Regions from separate parts of the Sphingomonas sp. PvP018 genome, predicted to be linked through region 4. Evidence: predicted binding sites of a transcription regulator. Region 4 holds the regulator's gene; each other region holds the start of a gene.

Region 1 (3,755 bases), 160 kb from region 4:
TGGACGCTGCCTCGCCCTGTCACAGGACGCGGAGCCCTTCCCTGCGAGGAAAAGGGCTCCGCCCCTTACTCAGGCGTCGTCTTCGGCGTCGGGACCGACCATCATTTCCTCGGCAACCTTGTCGGTGCGCGCGCGGATCTGCTTTTCGAGACGATCGGCGGTCTCGGGATTGTCCTTGAGGAAGGTCTTCGAATTCTCGCGACCCTGACCGAGCCGTACGCTGTCATAGCTGAACCACGCACCCGATTTCTCGACGAGCCCGGCCTTCACGCCGAGATCGAGGATCTCGCCGAGCTTGGAGACGCCCTGCCCGTACATGATGTCGAATTCGACCTGCTTGAACGGCGGCGCAACCTTGTTCTTGACAACCTTCACGCGCGTCTGGTTGCCGGTGACCTCGTCGCCCGCCTTGACCGCACCGATGCGGCGAATGTCGAGACGGACCGAAGCGTAGAACTTCAGCGCGTTGCCACCCGTCGTCGTCTCCGGGTTGCCGTACATGACGCCGATCTTCATGCGGAGCTGGTTGATGAAGATCACCATGCAACGCGACCGGCTGATCGAACCGGTCAGCTTGCGAAGGCTCTGCGACATCAGACGCGCCTGAAGCCCGACATGGCTGTCGCCCATCTCGCCCTCGATTTCGGCGCGCGGCACGAGCGCTGCGACCGAATCGACGACGAGCACGTCGATCGCGTTCGAACGGACCAGCGTGTCGACGATCTCGAGCGCCTGCTCACCGGTGTCGGGTTGCGACACGATCAGCTCGTCGATGTTGACGCCGAGCTTCTTGGCATAGACCGGATCGAGTGCATGCTCGGCGTCGACGAACGCGGCGGTGCCGCCATTCTTCTGCGCTTCGGCAATGACGTGGAGCGCGAGCGTGGTCTTGCCCGAACTTTCCGGACCGTAGATCTCGATCACGCGGCCGCGCGGCAGGCCGCCGACGCCGAGCGCAATGTCGAGCCCGAGCGAGCCGGTCGAGATCACCTCGACCTGCATCGTCTCCTTCGAGCCCAGACGCATCGCCGAGCCCTTGCCGAACGCGCGGTCGATCTGCGCGAGTGCGGCATCGAGCGCCTTTTGCCGGTCGTTGGTTGCTGTTGCCATGCCGGTGTCGATCACTTTCAGATTAGCGGCCATCGATAAGCTCCCATCGCTAAAGCAAGCGCGCGTGCCATTCAACGCGTCAAACGCCATGTATCCCTTCTGTTCTCTGAGAACAAGTGCGGAACATCGGGGAATGTGAAAAAGGGCGGCCGCCTTTCGGTGACCGCCCTCCCATCATGGGTCCGCTTCGGCGTCTTGGGAGAAACCTTGGGCCGGTCGGCAAACCATGGCGCCGATCCGGTAGTGGACAGCCCGATTTGACGCTTCCGACCGGTGCGATGCAATCGATTTTACAGCGTCCGGAGTCCCAAAGCCGAACAGTTTCAACGCGGCATTTAACCCGCGTTCAGCGCAGCGTGCACGCCAGCGTCCACCAGCCCTGCGCAGCGGCATCCGTCGCCGCGGAATCGCGGGCCGCGATGCTGTCGAACAGCGCAAAGCAGGTCGCCCCCGACCCCGACATGCGCGCGAGCAGCACGCCCGGCGCCGCGTCGAGGAGTGCGCTGACCCGGGCAATCTCCGGCGCGATCGCGCAGGCCGGCGCCTCGAGGTCGTTCCGCCCGGCGATCGCGCGTTCGAGCAGCAGCCCCGCGCCGAGCGGCCCGCGGTCGATCCCGTCCCACGCGCCGAATACCGCCGCGGTCGACACCGCCACGCCCGGATTGACGCAGAGCAACGGCGTTCCCGCCAGCCCGTCGACCTCGACGAGCATGTCGCCGCGTCCGGTCCCGAACGTCGTCCGGTTGACAAGGCACGCGGGCACGTCCGCACCCAGTCGTGCGGCAATGTCGTGGAGAGCCGGATCCTGCACCGCGACGCCGTGCAACCGCGCCAGCGCGCGCAGCGTCGCCGCGGCATCGGCGGAGCCGCCACCGATCCCCGATGCGATCGGCAGCCGCTTGTCGAGCGTGATCGCGTGGTGCGCGGCGATCCCGAACGTCGCGACGAACGCGTCCGCCGCGGCCGTCACGAGGTTGCCGTCCCATGGCGCGGCGTCGGTGCCCCCCGCCGCCGGACGCAATGCCGCGGCGAACGGCCCGATGATGGCAAAGCTGTCAGCGTCCGCCGTGCGCACCGTGACGACGTCGCCATGCTCGGCAAAGGCAAACAGCGTCTCGAGTTCATGATAGCCATCCGCGCGACGGTGACGCACATGCAGCGCGAGATTGATCTTGGCAGGTGCGGTTTCGGTCGTCGTCGGCATCGGGGTCTCGGGATCAGGGGTCAGCGGCGCGCAGCGATCGGCAGGCCGGTGTCGATCTTCGCGGCGATGCGCGCGCGCTCCTCGGCATCGCCGGTGACGATCGCGGCCTGCCACGCATAGCGCGCCTCGTAGCGTCGGCCCATGCTCCAATAGGCATCACCCAGATGATCGCCGATTTCGGCATTGGTCGGCTCCGCCTGCGCGGCACGCTCGAGCAACGGCAGCGCGCGTCGCGTATCGCCGGCGCGGTGATAGGCCCAGCCGAGCGAGTCGGTGACGGACGGGTTGGCGGGATCGAGCCGGCTCGCCCGTTCGAGCAGGCGAATCGAGCCCGCGATGTCGTCGCCATGCTCGACCTGTGCGAATCCCAGATAATTGAGCGCGAGCGGTTGCGTCGGGGCGAGGGCAACCGCCTTGCGGAGCGCGACGCGGGCCTCGGGCCAGCGGCCCGCCTGATCGAGCGCCCCGCCATATTGCAGCCACGCCCCCCAGCTTCCGCGCGCGGCCGCCGGCGCGCTGCGGTCCGCCGCCAGAACCCGGCCATACCACTGCGCCGCCGCCGCCGCATCGCCGGTCGTCAGCAACAGGTCAGCGTAACGCTGCCAGTCACCGGCGACCGCCTCCTGCCGCTCGGCGCGTGTCCTCGCGATGGCCAGCGCCGCCTCGTCACGGCCGGCAACCGACAGGATTTCGAGACGCTTGGCGATCGCCGCCTCTGCGGACGGCGACGTGCCATCGACCCTGTCGAGCACCGCCATTGCGCGGTCGACCCGGTCGCTATGCGCAAGCGCGTCGGCAAGGACGATTCGCGCGGGGGCATAATCGGGATCGGCCTCCACCGCCGCCTGAGCTAGCGCGATTGCCAGCGGCGACGGCGCCCCTGCGACAAGGTCCCCCGCCAAACCCGCGAGTGTCTGTGCAACGGCAAGGCCGAGTGGCTGGCGCGCGGGGGCGGCAGCGATGCGCTTACGCGTCTCGGCAGCGAAGCGGCGCGCGACCGGATCCTCGCCCGCGGTTGCCAGCGCCGCGCCCGGGTCACGATGCTCGGCACGCGCCACCCACGCGTTCAGCGATGGTGCGAGCACCACCAGCGGGCCCTTGCCGAGCGTGGCGATCGCCGTCCGGGTCGCCCTGGTGTCGCCCTTGCGCGCGGCGGCGGCGAGCGGGAACAGTGCAGCGTCCGCGGGCGCGACCCCGGCTTTCGCCAGCACCCCCGCCGCGCGCGCGACGAGCGGCATGTCGCCCGCCTCGATTCCCTCCCGGTAGGCGCGGATCGCAACGACCGGATCGTCGGGTGCCGCCGCCAGTGCCCGAGCATACTGGTCCGCGGCAATCATCACCCTCCCGTCCGCATCCGCGGCGCGCGCCTTGAGATAGGCAGAGAGACCACCGGTGTCGGCCAGCGCCGCCGTCGGGGCGGTCAGCAGGCCGATCGCCAGCA
Region 2 (3,755 bases), 1.8 Mb from region 4:
CCGCTGGAACCACCCGACGCGCGGCCCCGTGTCGCCCGCCGACTTCATCCCGATCGCCGAGGAATGCGGGCTGATCGAGGCGATCGGCACCTGGGTCCTGCGCACCGCGTGCAACGCCGCCGCGCGCTGGCCCGCCGATGTCCGCGTCGCGGTCAACGTCTCGCCGATCCAGTTCGCCAACCCCGCGCTCCCAGCCCTCGTCACCAGCGCGCTCGCCCAGTCCGGGCTGCCCGCCAACCGGCTCGAGCTCGAGATCACCGAGGGCGTCTTCCTCGACGAGAGCGCGTCCTCGGACCAGATGTTCAAGGCGCTCAAAGGAATCGGCGTCCGGCTCGCGCTCGACGATTTCGGCACCGGCTATTCGTCGCTCGGCTATCTGCGCACCGCGCCGTTCGACAAGATCAAGATCGACCAGTCGTTCGTGAAGGGCGCGGCCGAACCCGGCAACCGCAACGCCGCGATCATCAAGGCGATCGTCATGCTCGCCGACACGCTCGGCATGGAGACGACCGCGGAAGGCGTCGAGCTGCAGGACGAGATCGCACTCGTCCGCGATCTCGGCTGCAGCCATATCCAGGGCTATGTCTATGGCCGCCCGGTCCTCAACGAGGTGGTGATGGAACAGCTTGCCACCGCCGCGGGGGTGGCGACCGCCGCCGGGTTCAAGACCAGCCGGGCGCCGCGCGTGCGGATGCTGCGCTCGGCGCGGCTGCTGGTCGAGGACACGCTCGTCGATGTCCGCGTCCGCGACATCTCGACCAGCGGCGCGATGGTCGAGGGGCTGATGGTCCGCGGCGATCCGACCGGCGCCGGCGTCTCGATCGAGCTCGTCGACGGCCAGATGATCGGCGCGCAGATTCGCTGGCTGCGCGACGGCCGCGCCGGGCTCGCCTTCGATCATCCGGTCGATATCGAACGGCTCGGCCCACCGCCGCTGGTCCGCGGGATGCGCCGCGCGGGCTGACCGCGGGCGCGCGCGGCTCGCTCGAAAATATTTCGAAAGACGCGAAATCCGCTTGCGTATCGCGAACCCGGCGCAGATCCACGCGTCGCGCCGCCGCCGCCGCCTCGCGATACCCCCATCGACCCCGGGCAGGGCCGCAACGGGCCAACTAGCGGCTTGCACCCGCTGCGGGATTGGCACAGTATCTGGGGGCTACTTACAGCGGCAGGCCCTATCTCTGGTAGAACATGGTGCGCCCCTCGGGCTGCCACCCTGATTGTCGACAGGCGTGACCACGCGCTGCCGATCAGTTTTTGTTCTGCTTTTGATCTGCCCGATGATAGCATGGGATATGCTCCCGATTCGAACGATTACAGAATTTTAGGAGCGGTCTTTTGGATTTCAGAGACAGCAGCCGGGATAGCGACATGACGACCGACACCATCGAACAGACCCTCGACACGCCCGCAGCAGAGGCCCCCAAGGCGCCGCGTCAGGCGCAGGACAGCCATTCCGTGCGCGCGCAGATCTACCCGGTCGAAGTCGATCACAGCCGCGACGCGCTGCTGACCGAATTCGGCAAGGAGACGCTGAAGGACCGCTATCTGCTCCCGGGCGAGAGCTATCAGGACCTGTTCGTCCGTGTCGCCTCGGCCTATGCCGATGACGCCGGCCACGCGCAGCGCCTCTACGACGCGATCTCGAAGCTCTGGTTCATGCCCGCCACCCCCGTTCTCTCGAACGGCGGCACGGGTCGCGGCCTGCCGATCTCCTGCTATCTCAACTCGGTCCCCGACAGCCTCGGCGGCATCGTCGACACCTGGAACGAGAATGTCTGGCTCGCCTCGCGCGGCGGCGGCATCGGCACCTATTGGGGCAATGTCCGCGGCATCGGCGAGCCGGTCGGCCTCAACGGCAAGACCAGCGGCATCATCCCGTTCGTCCGCGTCATGGATTCGCTCACCCTCGCCATCTCGCAGGGCTCGCTGCGCCGTGGCTCGGCGGCCGTCTATCTCGACGTCTCGCATCCCGAGATCGAGGAATTCCTCGAGATCCGCAAACCCTCGGGCGATTTCAACCGCAAGGCGTTGAACCTCCACCACGGCGTGCTGATCACCGACGCCTTCATGGAGGCCGTGCGCAACGGCGAGGAATGGCATCTCCGCTCGCCGAAGGACCAGGCGATCCGCGCCACGGTCGACGCGCGCTCGCTGTTCCAGAAGCTCGTCGAGACGCGTCTCCAGACCGGCGAGCCCTACATCGTCTTTGCCGATCACGTGAACAAGGCGATGCCCAAGCATCACCGTGAACTGGGCCTCAAGGTCTCGACCTCGAACCTCTGCTCGGAAATCACGCTGCCGACCGGCAAGGATCATCTCGGCAACGAGCGGACCGCGGTCTGCTGCCTGTCGTCGCTGAACCTCGAAACCTGGGATCAGTGGAAGGACGAGAAGGGCCTGATCGAGGACGTGATGCGCTTCCTCGACAACGTGCTGCAGGATTATATCGACCGCCACGAGCCCGGCATGGAACGCGCCGCCTATTCGGCGGGCCGCGAGCGTTCGGTCGGCCTCGGCGTCATGGGCTTCCACAGCTTCCTTCAGGCACGTGGCATCCCGTTCGAGGGTGCGATGGCCAAGTCGTGGAACCTGCGGATGTTCAAGCACATCAACGCGCAGGCCAACGAAGCCTCGATGCAGCTCGCGATCGAGCGCGGGCCCTGCCCCGACGCCGCCGATGTCGGCGCGATGGAGCGGTTCAGCTGCAAGATGGCGATCGCACCGACCGCGTCGATCAGCATCATCTGCGGCGGCACCAGCGCGTGCATCGAGCCGATCCCGGCGAACATCTACACGCACAAGACGCTCTCGGGCAGCTTCTCGATCAAGAACCCGTATCTCGAGAAGATGCTCGCCGAAAAGTCGAAGAACTCGGACGCGGTGTGGAACTCGATCCTCGAACAGGGCGGTTCGGTCCAGCATCTCGACTTCCTCTCGACCGAGGAAAAGGACTGCTACAAGACCAGCTTCGAGATCGACCAGCGCTGGCTGCTCGAACTCGCCGCGGACCGCACGCCCTATATCGACCAGGCGCAGTCGCTGAACCTGTTCATCCCCGCGGACGTCGAGAAGTGGGACCTGCTGATGCTCCACTTCCGCGCCTGGGAGCTCGGCATCAAGTCGCTCTACTATCTCCGCTCCAAGTCGGTGCAGCGCGCCGGCTTCGCGGGCGGGGTCGAGGCGGACAACACCATCGACCTGCGTCAGATCGACGTCGAATCGAAGGACTATGACGAGTGCCTCGCCTGCCAGTAAACCCCCGACCCATCACCGTGGCGGGCCCGCCCGCCACCTGATCGAACAGCCTGTCGCGCTCCCCGCGCGACAGGCTTTTTCGTGGGCGCGCGGCCTAGGTCCAAAGCGGGCCGGTCTGCGGCTTGTCGCCCCCGTGCGCGCGGCCTAGCCCGGTCGCCGGGACAGCGCGCTGGGGGGCGTCGATGGGGACAAGGCTCGCGACGCGTCTGGCGATCATGCTGCTGGCCCCGGCCCTGACACTCGCGCCCGCCTCACCCGCCGCCGCCCGCCAGAGAAGCGCGCAGAAGACCGGCTTCACGCTCCCCCCGGGCAGCGGCAGGACCATCCTCCTGATCCGCCCGAGCATACGCGTCGGGGCGCGATCGACCGGCGGGATGTTCGAACCCAATGGCGACTGGACCGACCAGGCCCGCCGCAACATCGAAACCGCACTCGCCGCGCAGCAACAGGCGCTCGGCAACCGCGTGGTCGCCGCGCCCGTAGCGGACGGCGATGCG
Region 3 (3,755 bases), 2.0 Mb from region 4:
TCGCGCAAGCGGCGCAGCGTCTTGAGGAGCATGTCGTTGTCGCGCTGGTGCAGGCCGATGCTGGGCTCGTCGAGGACGTAGAGCACGCCCGACAGCCCGCTGCCGATCTGGCTCGCGAGGCGGATGCGCTGGCTCTCGCCGCCACTCAGGGTTCCCGAGGTGCGGTCGAGGTTGAGATAGTCGAGCCCGACATTGTTGAGGAAGCCAAGGCGTTCGACGATTTCCTTCAGGATGCGTTCGGCGATCGCGTTCTGCTGGTCGCCGAGATGCTGCGGCATGTCGGTGAAGAACTGGAGCGCGTCGACGACCGAGAGGTGGGTGGCGTAGCTGATGTCCTTCATCGCGATCTTGACCGCGAGCGCCTCGGGCTTAAGGCGCGCGCCGCCGCAGACCTCGCACGGGGCGGCGGACTGGTATTTGTTCAGCTCCTCGCGCATCCACGCGCTCTCGGTCTGGAGCAGGCGGCGGTTGAGGTTGCCGATGACGCCCTCGAACGGCTTGGAGACGTCGTATTTCTTCTTGCCGTCGATGAAGGTGAGCGTGACGGGCTTGCCCTTCGAGCCGTGCAGGATGACGCGCTGGACCTCCTCGGGGAGCTCGCCCCAGGGGGTCTCGATGTCGAACTTGTATTCGCGCGCGAGGCTGCCGAGGACCTGCATGTAATAGGGCGAGGGCGGATTGGACTTCGCCCAGGGGACGACCGCGCCCTTCTTGATGCTGAGCATGTGGTTGGGGACGACGAGGTCTTCGTCGAACAGCAGCTTCTCGCCGAGGCCGTCGCAGGCGGGGCATGCGCCCTGGGGGGCGTTGAACGAGAAGAGGCGCGGCTCGATCTCGGAGATGGTGAAGCCGCTGACCGGACAGGCGAACTTCTCGCTGAAGACGATGCGGCCGTCGGGGGCGTTGCTGCCGAGGATTTCGGACTTGGGGGTGTGCGGCTCGACCGGGTCGGCGGGGTCGACATAGGCGAGGCCCTCGGCGAGCTTCAGCGCGGTTTCGAAGCTCTCGGCCAGACGCGTGGCGATCTCGCCGCCGACGACGAGGCGGTCGACGACGACCTCGATGTCGTGCTTGTACTTCTTGTCGAGCGCGGGCGCCTCGTCGATATCGTGGATCGTGCCGTCGATGCGGACGCGGGTGAAGCCCGCCTTCTGCCACTCGGCGAGTTCCTTGCGATACTCGCCCTTGCGGCCGCGGACGACGGGGGCGAGCAGATACAGGCGCGTGCCCTCGGGGAGCGCCATGACGCGGTCGACCATCTGGCTGACGGTCTGCGCGGCGATCGGCTCGCCAGTCGCAGGCGAGTACGGGATGCCGACACGTGCCCAGAGCAGGCGCATGTAATCGTAGATCTCGGTGACGGTCGCGACGGTCGAGCGCGGGTTGCGCGACGTCGTCTTCTGCTCGATCGAGATGGCGGGGCTGAGGCCTTCGATGTGGTCGACATCGGGCTTCTGCATCAGTTCGAGGAACTGGCGCGCATAGGCGCTGAGGCTCTCGACGTAGCGGCGCTGACCCTCGGCATAGATGGTGTCGAAGGCGAGGCTCGACTTGCCCGAGCCCGACAGCCCGGTGATCACCGTCAGCGTGTCGCGGGGGATGTCGATGTCGACGTCCTTGAGATTGTGTTCACGCGCGCCGCGTACGGAAATCTTGGTCAGCATAGGAGAGTCTGTTCCACATTTGTTCGGACGCGACAAGCCCGGGAGGGCGCCGGGCGGGTGCTCGCAAAGATGGGTAACGCCGAACCATTGTCCAAGGTGCCGACGATAGTTACATAGTGTATTGTTAGTACAATACAGTGCTGGAGACCGAGATGGGCAAGAAGAAGGAGCGTCGCGAACGCGAGGCGCGGGAGCGCGAGGCTGAGACGGGCGCGACGAAACGCGAGGGGTTCGAGGCGCGCTGGTCCGCCAAGGCGGGCAAGCATGGCGGCGCGGCGCCGTTCGCGGGGATGGCGGCGGCGCTGACGCGGCAGATGGGCACGCCCGCGGGACGCCAGGTGATCGCGGCCGGGCTGATGATGGCGGCGACCGCGATCACGGCGAAGGACACGCGTGGGGCGACGCAGCCCGAGCCGCCCAAGCCGCCCCAGCCGCCCGAACCCTCGGCCGAGGCTTCGCCGGAGGCTCCGGGCGCGTCGGCGGCGGGCAGCGGGCCGTTCGCGGGCGAGACGCCGGAACCGCCCAGGAGCGACGCTGCTGCGCTGCCGCCCGAATTCGCGAAGGTGATCGACTCGTTCGCATCGGGCCTGGAACGCTTCGCGGCGAACTTCGCTAAGCCGCCAAAGGGCTGATGCTTCCGATCCTCCCCCGCAAGGGGGAGGGTTCTACGCTCAGCGCGGCGTCGCGGGCGTCGCAGGCGGCACGGGGACCAGTTCGTAGAGATCGAGGATCGCGCCCTGCCCCGCGCGCGTCATCACGAGGCGCCAGCGCAGCGGCCCGACGCGTTCGACGACGCCCGCGACGTCGCGCGCCGGGTTGGTGCCATAGGGCGGCGCGACCTGCGCAGGCGTAGTGCGCACCGTGCCGAGGAACACCTGCCGCCGGTCGGTGTCGGGGTGTAGCCAGCCGCCGGGCAGCGTCGTGCCGGTCTGCTTGGTGAAGGAGAGCCCCGCGCCGTCGCCGTCGACATAGCAGAAATCGGGCGCGAAGCTCGCATAGCCCGCCCGCCCGCCGAGCCGGACCAGCCGGCAGCGATAGGAGCCGGGCGACAGCGCGGGAAGGTCGAGTGCGCCTGCGGGATCGAGCAGCGCACCCTCGGCCGCGATCCGCCCCGCCAGCCGTCTGGGCACCGCGGCGCGCGCGCGCGTCCAGCTGTCGCCGAGTGCGGCGAGCCGGGCGCGGTCGTCGGGCGTTGCGATCGTCGTCCAGTTTGGGGCGGCCGGTGCGGGGTCCGCCGCCACGGCCGGGGCCTTGCCCGCGCTTTCGCCCCGGGGCTGCGTCGCGCAGCCGGCGAGACAGGCGGTTCCTACCGCCAGGATCATCAACGCACGCACGGGCAGGCTCCTTGCACGGCCGGTCGCGACGATGGCGTCGCCGCGGCGTGGAGACGAGTGGCTATGCCGGGCTGGTAAACGGATTGCTAACAACTGCACTAATCTGGCTCAGTTTCGACCCGAGGTGAGGGCTGGATGCGGTGAGGTGCGGGTGAGCGGTTGGTGGAGGTTGGCAGGGTACGAGGCAACCCCCTGCCTGTCGTCATTTCGGCCCGAACCGGGACTCAGGGCCGCGGGCGGGTGCGCTTGGGGCTCTGGGTCCCGGCTTTCGCCGGGATGACGGGGGGGGGCGGGCGTGACGGTGGCGTGCGCGGCCCTTTGCGGGGGCGCCAGCCGCCAGCCATGCGATCGATGGCGAGAGAGACGCGATACGCCCGCCCCCTGCCGTCATCCTGGGCTCGACCCAGGACCCAGAGCCGCGGGGGGTTGCGCTTGCAGCTCTGGATCCTGGCTTTCGCCAGGATGACGGGAAGTGGGCGGGGCGTGACGGTGGAGTGCGCGCCGTTGCTGGGGCGAGTCGTCGCGGGTTTGGCAGACGCGGTGGCCAGGCGATCGATGCCGAGAGACGCGATGCGCCCACCCCCTGCCGTCATCCCGGGCTCGACCCGGGACCCAGGGCGCGGGCGGGTGCGCCTGTGGCTCTGGGTCCCGGCTTTCGCCGGGATGACGGGGGGGTGGGTTGTTGCGGGTGCGGGAGCGATTTTGTGGCGCCTCCCCTTCCCGTCATCCCGGCGGACGCCGGGACCCATGGTAGCGG
Region 4 (3,755 bases):
GGCTTTTCGCCTGTGGTGGTAGCAGAGCCGGGCCGCGGTGGCGCGGGGGTCCGGGTGGCGTTGTCGCGGCACATCGTCGCGCAACTCGACGGGAGCGCGGGCGGGATCGCCGCAGCGCTGGCGACCGGCGACGTCGGCGCGATCAGCGACGCGGATGCGGAGGCGATGCGGCGCGCCGGGCTGGCGCATCTCCTGTCGGTGAGCGGCCTCCACATCACCGCCGCGGTCGCGGCGACGATGCTGATCGTGCTGCGGCTGCTCGCGCTCAGCCCGTGGCTCGCCCTCCACACGCGACTGCCGTTGATCGCCGCGCTTGCCGGTGCGGCGGCGGCGATCGGCTACACCGTGCTGACGGGCAGCCAGGTGCCGACAATCCGCTCGTGCGTCGCGGCGTTGCTGGTGCTGGTCGCGCTGGCGATGGGGCGCGAGGCGATGACGTTGCGGCTGGTCGCGACGGGGGCGATCGCGGTGATGCTCGCGCTGCCCGAATCGCTCGCCGGGCCGAGCTTCCAATTGTCGTTCGCCGCAATCACCGCGATCATCGCGTTGCACGAGCATCCCGTCGTCCGTGCCACGTTCGCGCCGCATGACGAGGGCCGCGGCAGGCGCCTCTTGCGCGGCGCCGCGTCGCTGCTGCTGACCGGGCTCGTCGTCGAGGCGGCGCTGATGCCGATCGCAGTCTATCATTTCCACAAGGCCGGGCTGTACGGCGCGGTCGCCAATATCGTCGCGATCCCGCTGACCACGTTTGTCGTGATGCCGTTCGAGGCGCTGGCGCTGCTGCTCGACACGATCGGGATTGGCGCGCCCGCCTGGTGGCTGGTCCAGCATGCGCTCGACGCGCTGCTGTGGCTCGCGCGCGGCGTGGCGCATGCACCGGGCGCGGTCCGCGCGCTGCCGGCGGTTCCCGATGGGGCGTTTGCGCTGATGGTCGGCGGCGGGGTGTGGATCGCGCTGTGGCGGACGCGGTGGCGACGGATCGGAATGCTGCCCTTGGCGATTGGCGCGATCTGGGCGCTGACGACGCCGTCACCCGATATACTGGTCACGGGCGATGGTCGCCATGTCGCGGTCCGGACCGCCGCCGGGCTCGCGCTGCTTCGCGATCGGGCGGGGGATTATGTCCGCGATACACTGGCGGAGAATGGCGGGGTCGATGGTGAGCCGCTGCTGCTCGCGGATCAGCCCGACGCGCGGTGCAGCCGCGACCTGTGCCTGACCGATGTCGTCGCCCACGGCCGGGCTTGGCGCGTGCTGGCCACGCGCAGCGTTTACCGGGTGCCGATCGCGGAGATGGTTGCCGCCTGCCGGCGCGCGGACATCGTCATCAGCGAGCGCGGGCTGCCGCGCGGTTGTACGCCGCGATGGCTGAAGCTCGACCGGTCGATGCTCGCGCGGACCGGGGGGATCGCGTTGACGTTGACCACGGGGCGGATGGTGACGGTGCTCAATCCGGGGGACCGGCACCCGTGGCGCGATCCACCGACGCTGGCGCGGCCAATGCGACGGTTCGGGGCGGCGGGCGATCAGCATGGGCTGGCCGGGGGGGCGGCGTCGGTCCGGTTTCGGGTGCCGGCTCGGGGGTGGTCAGAGCGATAGGTCGCGATTGGGTATGTCGGGTCATGATCCTGCGAAAGTGGGGCCTCCGATTGGGAGGGCCGCAATTCCGAAACGCGGACGATGGTGCCTGGGGCCGTTGGTCACGAACGCCACTGCCGGTTGCGTGGCGGTGATGACCGCCAGCGCCACCCGGCATTCGTCAGTCGTAGCGGCGCAGGATACCCGACAGCTTGCCCTGAACCCGGACCTGTGCGGGCGCATAACGCTGCGGGTCATAGGCGCGGTTGGCCGGGTCGAGCCGGACCATTGCGCCTTCGCGGCGGAAATATTTCAGCGTCGCTTCGCTGTCCTCGATCAGCGCGACCACGATTTCGCCGTCGCGGGCGATCTCGGTACGGCGGATCAGCGCATAATCGCCGTCGAGGATGCCGGCTTCGACCATCGAGTCCCCCGAAACCTCCAGCGCATAATGCTCGCCGGTGCCGAGCAATGCGGCCGGAACGGCGAGCATCGAACTGCCTTCAAAGGCTTCGATCGGGACGCCGGCGGCGATCCGGCCGTGCAGCGGGATCTCGACGACGTCGTTCGCCGCGATGCGGGCGGGCGACGCGGGCGTGGCGCTGGCCGTGTCCGGCGCAGATACGGTGCCGGCCGATGCCGCAGCCGCCTTCGGCCCCGACTTCGCCGCAGTCTGTGCGATTGCAGCCTCGGGACGCTCGGGCATCCGCAGCACTTCGAGCGCGCGCGCCCGGTTGGGCAGGCGCCGGATGAAGTTGCGCTCTTCAAGCGCGCTGATCAGACGGTGCACGCCCGATTTCGATTTCAGGTCGAGCGCGTCCTTCATCTCCTCGAACGAGGGCGACACGCCCGTCTCGGCAAGGCGGTCGTTGATGAAGCAGACAAGCTCGTGCTGCTTGCGCGTGAGCATAACGGTTCTCCGTCCGGAACAGACGAGGAACTTCTATGGAACACTTGCAGCTTCGTCAAGCGGTGACGTCACGCGATGACGAGGATTTCCGCCGAGTCGCCCGCCCTTGCCGCCGGCGCGTCGCCGTCGCGGACGATCAGGCAGGACGAGCGGGCGAGCGTCAGCAGCATCGAGCTGTCCTGGATGGTCGAGGCATAGGCGCGACCGTCGCGCAGTTCGGCGCGCATATAGTCGGTCCGCGACTGGTTGGGCGGAAGATCCTCGCCGAGCAGCGCGTGCGTCGTCTGCGGCAAGGGATCGCGCGCGCCGAGCATGTGCGCGACCACGGGGCGGACGAAGAGGATGGCGGTGACGAAGGCGGAGACCGGGTTGCCAGGTAGGCCGAGCAGCATCGTCCGCCCGAGCGCGCCCGCCATCATCGGCTTGCCCGGGCGCAGCGCGATCCGCCAGAAGTCGATTGCCCCGCCAGCCGCCTCGATCGCGGGGCGGACGAGGTCGTGATCGCCGACCGACGCGCCCCCCGTGGTCACGAGCAGATCGGCATCGACCCCGGCAAAGGCGTCACGCAGCGTGTCGAGCCGGTCGGGGAGGATTCCGAGATCGATAATGTCGACGGGCAGGTCGGCGAGCATCGCGGCGAGCATGATGCCGTTTGATTCCGGTAGCGGGACGGGGTCGCTGGTCGAGCCGGGCGGAACGAGCTCGTCCCCCGTCGCGGCGACCGCGACACGCAGCCGGCGGCCGACCGACAGCGTGCCGTGTCCGCCGGTCGCAGCGACCGCAATGCGCGCGGGCGTCAGCCGATCGCCGGCCGCGATCAGCCGCGTGCCGGTCGCGAAGTCGAGCCCCTTGCGGCGCGTGTTGCGGCCTTCAAAGGCGGGGCCTTCGCCGTCGAGTATCAGCCGGTCGCCGTCGCGTGCGGCCTCTTCCTGGACAAGGACGGTATCGGCGCCGGGCGGCATCGCCGCGCCGGTGAAGATGCGCGTCGCCTGTCCCGCGCCGACTGAACCGGTGAAGGGGCGGCCGGCCGCGCTCTCGCCGATGACCGTCCACGGCCCGGGCAGATCTGCATAGCGGATCGCATAGCCGTCCATCGCCGAGAGGTCGGTCGCGGGCTGGGTGCGGCGGGCGAGAATGTCCTCCGCCGCCCAGCGACCCATCGCCGAGCGCAGCGGCACGGTTTCGGCCGGCACGCGCGATGCCATGGCGAAGAGTCGGGACTGGGCTTCGGCGACGGGGACGAGAGGGCGCATGCGGGCTCCGTTCA

What was found. The regulator LexA, encoded in region 4, represses DNA repair genes until DNA is damaged. The targets are predictions, from matches to a motif close to GTTCCNCNCTTGTTCT.
Region 1: a site for LexA is predicted at 1,220-1,235, ahead of recA (recombinase RecA). Genes of this name have one in related genera too.
Region 2: a site for LexA is predicted at 1,260-1,275, ahead of J3A66_RS07950 (ribonucleoside-diphosphate reductase subunit alpha). Genes of this name have one in related genera too.
Region 3: a site for LexA is predicted at 1,675-1,690, ahead of uvrA (excinuclease ABC subunit UvrA). Genes of this name have one in related genera too.

What each region holds. Positions count from the first base shown of each region.
Region 1 is NZ_JAGIOU010000001.1:3,476,333-3,480,087, reverse strand. It holds gene recA (recombinase RecA) at 70-1,143, opposite strand; gene J3A66_RS15550 (4-(cytidine 5'-diphospho)-2-C-methyl-D-erythritol kinase) at 1,457-2,314, opposite strand; gene J3A66_RS15545 (tetratricopeptide repeat protein) at 2,335-3,755, opposite strand, start outside.
Region 2 is NZ_JAGIOU010000001.1:1,828,566-1,832,320, forward strand. It holds gene J3A66_RS07945 (EAL domain-containing protein) at 1-964, shown strand, start outside; gene J3A66_RS07950 (ribonucleoside-diphosphate reductase subunit alpha) at 1,339-3,258, shown strand; gene J3A66_RS07955 (hypothetical protein) at 3,441-3,755, shown strand, end outside.
Region 3 is NZ_JAGIOU010000001.1:1,665,629-1,669,383, forward strand. It holds gene uvrA (excinuclease ABC subunit UvrA) at 1-1,664, opposite strand, end outside; gene J3A66_RS07235 (hypothetical protein) at 1,817-2,296, shown strand; gene J3A66_RS07240 (DUF4893 domain-containing protein) at 2,336-2,998, opposite strand.
Region 4 is NZ_JAGIOU010000001.1:3,638,377-3,642,131, forward strand. It holds gene J3A66_RS16295 (ComEC/Rec2 family competence protein) at 1-1,599, shown strand, start outside; gene lexA (transcriptional repressor LexA) at 1,760-2,488, opposite strand; gene glp (gephyrin-like molybdotransferase Glp) at 2,557-3,741, opposite strand.